Pigmentiphaga aceris: one gene and its partner. The protein of the gene in region 1 binds, or shares a complex with, the protein of each later gene. Links are inferred from orthologs where the notes say so. Each region holds a gene or a part of one and is shown in the gene's direction. Other genes may lie near its edges. The genes, in order: trxA and trxB.

The links.
Region 2: the proteins of trxA (region 1) and trxB are in contact, whole or in part, in a crystal structure (PDB 1F6M), measured with the Escherichia coli proteins. The link is inferred for Pigmentiphaga aceris from one-to-one orthologs.

Annotation. Positions count from the first base shown.
Region 1 is NZ_CP043046.1:1,503,355-1,506,486, reverse strand. What follows is about bases 250-3,059. They hold trxA (thioredoxin TrxA), read left to right. Parts: upstream 250-1,396; coding sequence 1,397-1,723; downstream 1,724-3,059. Other genes in these bases: rho (transcription termination factor Rho), read left to right, coding at 1,928-3,059; recC (exodeoxyribonuclease V subunit gamma), read right to left, coding at 250-964. Outside these bases: more of recC, read right to left, coding at 1-249; more of rho, read left to right, coding at 3,060-3,132. UniProt on the Escherichia coli protein: Participates in various redox reactions through the reversible oxidation of its active center dithiol to a disulfide and catalyzes dithiol-disulfide exchange reactions.
Region 2 is NZ_CP043046.1:4,196,477-4,199,763, forward strand. What follows is about bases 72-3,036. They hold trxB (thioredoxin-disulfide reductase), read left to right. Parts: upstream 72-1,058; coding sequence 1,059-2,015; downstream 2,016-3,036. Other genes in these bases: FXN63_RS18160 (DNA translocase FtsK), read right to left, coding at 72-921; FXN63_RS18170 (Smr/MutS family protein), read left to right, coding at 2,186-2,854; FXN63_RS18175 (P-II family nitrogen regulator), read right to left, coding at 2,951-3,036. Outside these bases: more of FXN63_RS18160, read right to left, coding at 1-71; more of FXN63_RS18175, read right to left, coding at 3,037-3,287.

The DNA of each region.
Region 1 (3,132 bases):
CCCGGCCCTGCTTGCCCCAGGCCGCCAGCAAAGGCTGGCCGTGTGCGTGCATGGCGTCGGCATCAAGCTGGTCCGGCGTACCGGGCCGGCGTTGCTGACGACGATATTCGTGGCGCAACAATTCCTTGTCGGCCACGATATCGCCCCAGTGGTGCTGCGAGGGGTTGTGCACACACAGCAGCACCTGGACAAACCTGGCCATGGCCGCCAGCGCTTCCAGCGTTTGCGCAGGCATTGAGGAAATACCGAACACCATTACCCGGCGCGGCAGGCGTTGGGGCGCTTGATCCAGCGCCGACAGTTGTTCGAGAAAACGCTGATGCACCCCGGCGCGGCTTTGCGCCAGGCCTTCAGGCCCCACGTCTGCCAGCACCGCCCGCCACAGCGCCGGTTGCCAGGATTGCTCGGCATCCAGCGGTCGGGTGGTGCCTGCCACCGTGCGCAACACATCGCGCCCCGCCGCCCAGTCGGTCAGCCAATCAGCTCGATAGACTTGATATTGATCAAACAGATCGGCCAGCCGTTCAGACAACTGATGACGCTTGCGCAAATCATCGTCACCATGCAAAAAACGGTGCAACGGCGCAAAAACCGGCTGCGCCAGCAGCGCGGGCAACAAGCGCATCAATCGCCAGGTAAGCGGGGCGCGATCCAGCAGCGAGGTGGCCGGAATCGTTCCGCGTTCCAGCACGCTGCGATAGGCTTGCCACTGGAAACGGGCCGGCAGTTGCACGTCGATGGCCGCAGCAATGCCACAACCGCCGCCATCTGCCGCGTCGGGGTCGGCGGCCAGCGCCAGCTTGAGCCACTGCGCAATCCCGTTGCTTTGCACCAGGATGACTTCGTTTTCAAGCGGGTTCAGCGGATACCGGCGCATCCAGCCGACCGCGAGCTGGCGCAGGTCTTCCAGGCGATTGCTCTGGACGATCATGAATCCCGGCTGAAGCGGGGTGGCCTGCGACATGAGAGTGGAGTTCCCGGACGATGGAAAGGCTGAAACGGATCAACGCACAGCGGGCGGCAACGCGCGCGGTGGCACTACAGGCATTGTAGGGGGGCTGATACAAGCAGCGGTGGTGGCTCAAATGCCGCTGAACAGGCACGAAAAGCGGACGAAAACACATAAAAAGCCGGCCACGTTGAGCGCCGCGCTTTTTACAGTTACCATTAACGTTATCTCGGGCCTTTTGCTGTTTTTTCCAGCGCCCCTCTTGCCCTCCCCCCTGTCTGCGCCTGCCCCCTCACGCGTGTTGTCGTGCGCGAGCCGCCGCACCCGCCGACAGGATCGATTGGGCATGCCGATTGCGGTAGACGCAGTGTGCTGCAGTCGGGCAAGCCAACAAAGTTTCTGTATCCATCATTTTTTCCGCGCCGTGGCGCGACAAGAAGGAACACCATGAGCGACGCGATCAAGCACGTCAGCGACACGAGCTTCGACACGGATGTACTCCAGTCGGACCAACCGGTGCTGGTGGACTACTGGGCCGAATGGTGCGGCCCTTGCAAGATGATTGCGCCGATTCTGGAAGAAGCTGCCGCGCAATATGCCGGCAAACTGACGGTCGCCAAACTGAATGTGGACGATAATCAGGCTACCGCTTCCAAATTCGGTATTCGTGGCATTCCCACCCTGATGTTGTTCAAGGGCGGTCAGGTTGTTGCCACCAAGGTCGGCGCGCTGTCGAAGTCGCAGCTCACCGCATTCCTGGACGGCTCGCTGTAAACCGAAGAGTCAAATAACACGGGCGGGCCGCCACGTCGCAGACCCGCCCTGCTCCACCGAAAGAACACGCTTCAGACACTCGTCACCTCATCGCACGCCGGATCGTCCGCATCGGTTTCCCGATTGCCCGAGATCCGGCCCTGCCGGCGCGCAGGATGCTCACCGCAGCGTCCCCCAGCCAAAAATCCCGGAGTAATACCCGCAATGCATCTGAACGAATTGAAGGCGCTGCACGTTTCCGCACTGTTGGAAATGGCCGCCACCCTTGAGATCGACAACGCCAGCCGCCTGCGCAAGCAGGAACTGATGTTCGCGATCATGAAACGCCGCGCCAAGCAGGGCGAACAGATCTTCGGCGACGGTGTGCTGGAAGTGCTGCCGGACGGCTTCGGCTTCCTGCGTTCGCCGGAAACGTCTTACCTGGCCAGCACCGACGACATCTATATTTCGCCGTCGCAAATTCGCCGTTTCAATCTGCACACTGGCGATTCGATCGAAGGTGAAGTGCGCGTTCCGAAGGACGGCGAGCGTTACTTTGCGCTGGTGAAGGTGGACAAGGTGAACAACCTGCCGCCGGAACAGGTCAAGCACCGCATCATGTTCGAGAACCTGACGCCGCTGCACCCGAACCGCCCGATGCGCCTGGAACGCGACATCAAGAGCGAAGAGAACCTGACCGGCCGTATTCTGGACATCTTCGCGCCCATCGGCCACGGCCAGCGCGGCCTGCTGGTCGCCAGCCCGAAGTCCGGCAAGACGGTGATGATGCAGCACATGGCCCACGCCATCACCAGCAACCATCCCGACGCCGTGATGATCGTGCTGATGATCGACGAGCGCCCTGAAGAAGTGACCGAAATGCAGCGCTCGGTGCGCGGCGAAGTGGTTGCATCCACCTTCGACGAACCGGCCACCCGCCACGTGCAGGTTGCAGAAATGGTGATCGAAAAAGCCAAGCGCCTGGTCGAGCTGAAGAAAGACGTGGTGATTCTGCTGGACTCGATCACCCGTCTGGCGCGTGCATACAACACCGTGGTGCCGGCCTCGGGCAAGGTACTGACCGGTGGTGTGGACGCCAATGCGCTGCAACGCCCGAAGCGTTTCTTCGGTGCCGCGCGCAATCTGGAAGAAGGCGGTTCGCTGACCATCATCGGCACGGCGCTGATCGAAACCGGCAGCCGCATGGACGACGTGATCTACGAAGAATTCAAGGGCACCGGCAACTGCGAAGTGCACCTGGAGCGTCGCCTGGCTGAAAAGCGTGTCTACCCGGCCATCAACCTGAACAAGTCGGGTACCCGCCGCGAAGAACTGCTGATCAAGCCCGATGTGCTGCAGAAGGTCTGGGTGCTGCGCAAGTTCATCTACGACATGGACGAAATCCAGTCGATGGAATTCCTGCTGGACAA
Region 2 (3,287 bases), 2.7 Mb from region 1 along the record:
CGCCTGTTCGCGGTCGGCAGGATCAAGCAAGTCCAGCGGCGGCAAGGTGGAATCGCCCACATCCTGGAACAGCGGACGCTGTTTTTCGTTGCTCAGCCGCTCTGCCTTGGGCACCACGGTCACACTGGGCTCAATCCTGACGGGCTCGTGGGCCAGCACCTCCTGCTTGGCCACCACGTCGACGGCGCGCTTTTGCACCGCCACTTCACCCACCTTGCGGTCTTCGCGCGCAGCCACGGCATTACGCACGCGCACCACCACCCATTCCAGCGCACCACCGATGCGCTCGGAAATCACCAGCCAGGAAAAACCGAAGAACAAGCTGGTGCCCATGGCGAACAAGGCCACCAACAGCAAAGTCCCCCCTGCCTGACCCAGACCCACGCTGCTGGCTTTCCACAGCGCCTGCCCGATCAACCCGCCCGCACCGTTCGGCAAACCGATGCTGTGACGCAACAAAAATCCGGTCAGGTGGGTGGCTTCCAGGCCCATCGAGCCCAGCAAAAGCAGGAAAAAGCCGATTGCCTGTTCCCAACGGACGCGTGGAAGTGCGTCGGCAGGGTCGGTTTTCGACAGTTGATCGGCCAAGCGCTGGTAACCAGCGTAGACCCGTTGCAGCAGCAGGATCACCCACCACCAGACGGAAAAACCGAATAAATACAGGGTTAAATCCGCCACCCAGGCACCGAAGCGCCCGCCACTGTTCAACACGCGGTCGGTCACCACAGAGTGGGACCAACCCGGATCGGTGGCGTGGTAGGTGGCGATCACCAGGGTGAGGTACGCCGCGAGGGACGCAAAAAGTATCCAGCGCGCCTCACGGGCGAGTTTGGACAGGCTGCTGGGGATAAGCCCCAGAAGAGAACGAGTCGTTGATTGCCGGGGGTTCGCGGCGGGTGCGGTGCGTGCGGTGCGTGCCATGCGCAAGATTATAGGTGGCTGACGATGCTCCCCGTCTATGGGTGCCATAGGAAAGCATGAGTACGGTGCAACGAGGTGCTACTTATAATGGGTGCTTCTTTGCATCATCCGGCCTTAACCGGCCGCAATAACCTGCCATGAGCCAAACCAAACACGCCAACGTCCTGATCCTCGGTTCAGGCCCTGCTGGCTACACCGCAGCAATCTATGCCGCGCGCGCCAACCTGAAGCCCGTGCTGGTGACCGGCATGGCCCAGGGCGGCCAACTGATGACGACGACCGAAGTCGACAACTGGCCCGCCGACGTCATGGGCGTGCAAGGCCCGGAATTGATGCAGCGCTTCCAGGAACACGCCGAGCGCTTCAACACCGAGATGATCTTCGATCACATCCACACGGTGAAGCTCGACGCACGCCCGTTCACGCTGATCGGCGATTCCGGCACCTACACCGCTGACGCCCTGATCATCGCCACCGGCGCATCGGCCAAGTACCTGGGCCTGCCCTCGGAAGAAGCCTTCATGGGCCGTGGCGTGTCGGGTTGCGCCACCTGCGACGGTTTCTTCTACAAAAACCAGGACGTGGTCGTGGTCGGCGGCGGCAACACTGCCGTGGAAGAAGCGCTGTACCTGTCGAACATCTGCCGCAAGGTGACACTGATCCATCGTCGCGACAAGTTCCGCGCCGAGCCGATCCTGGTCGACAAGCTCAACGAGAAAGTTTCGGAGGGCAAGATGGAACTGAAGGTCTTCAACGAACTGCAGGAAGTCCTGGGCGATGCATCCGGCGTGACCGGCGTGCGCATCCGCAGCACGCAAACCGGCGAAACCGAAGACCTGGCAGTGTCCGGTGCCTTCATCGCCATCGGCCACCACCCGAACACCGACATCTTCCAGGGCCAACTGGAGATGAAGGACGGCTACATCGTGACCCGCAGCGGCCTGAAAGGCCTGGCCACCATGACCTCGGTGCCCGGCGTGTTCGCCGCCGGCGACGTACAGGACAACATCTACCGTCAGGCCATCACCAGCGCCGGCACGGGCTGCATGGCCGCGCTGGACGCCCAGAAGTGGCTGGACGGCGAAGCGCAGTAAAGTAAGACCTTGGATGGACGCACCTGTGGGTGCGTCCACACCAGACCGAATTTGCACGACACCGACACTCAAGACGCGCACCCTGCCGGGTGCGTGACTACAGAAGTGGCGACACGCCATCTCGTCATGGGAACACCCTGCCCATTCCCAGGCAACATCGGAGAACACGGGTGGCCAAGAAACCCTTGCACACCGGCTTTGCCGGGCTGAAAGCCATGCGGCAGGCGCTGCAGGAGCAACGCCGCGCCGAAGCCGTGGCGCAAGCGGCACGGGAAGCGGCGGCCGTCGACGCGCGCCGCGCCGCCAACGAATTCCGTCACGCCATGGGCGACGTGACCCCACTCGCCACCACCGCCCGCTTCACCCCCGCACCAGCCTCGCCACCTCCCCTGCCCTTCAAACGCTGGGAAGACGACAAGGCCGTACTGCGCGAATCCCTGTCGGATGAGTACGGTGCTGACTGGCTGATCGAAACCGACGAGACCCTGTCCTATCGCCGCAGCGGCCTGGGCCAGGATGTGGTGCGCAACCTGCGTCGCGGCCAATGGGTAGTCGGTTCGCAAATCGACCTGCATGGATGCCGGGTAGATGAAGCGCGCGAAGCGCTGAGCGAATTCCTGCGCGACTGCGTCAAGCGCGAAGTGCGCTGTGTGCGCGTGATCCACGGCAAAGGCCTGGGATCGAAAAACCGTACACCCGTGCTGAAAGAAAAAGTGCGTCGCTGGCTGGTTCAGAAGGAACAGGTATTGGCGTTTGTCGAAGCGCGGGATGTGGATGGCGGCGCGGGGGTTGTGCTGGTGCTGCTGCGCTCCCGGCGGGCGGAAGACGTGGCGGCTTGAACGCCGTGGCTGCTTGCAGACGTAAAAACGGGGCCTTGAAGCCCCGTTTTTTCTTGCTGAAAAGGCAAGTCAGGTCAGACCTGCTCCCGCCTTGAATCACACAGCCGCTTCGCCCGTTTCACCCGTGCGGATACGGATGACTTGTTCGACCGGCGTGACGAAGATCTTGCCATCACCGATCTTGCCGGTACGAGCCGAACGCAGAATGGCTTCAATGGCCTGCTCGACCAAGGCGTCGCCCACCACCACTTCCAGCCGGATCTTCGGCAGGAAATCGACCACGTATTCGGCACCACGATACAGCTCGGTGTGGCCCTTCTGACGACCAAAGCCCTTCACTTCCGTAACGGTAAGGCCGGTAATGCCGACATCGGCCAGCGCCTCACGAACTTCGTCCAGTTTGAATGGCTTGATGACGGCGGTGACTTGCTTC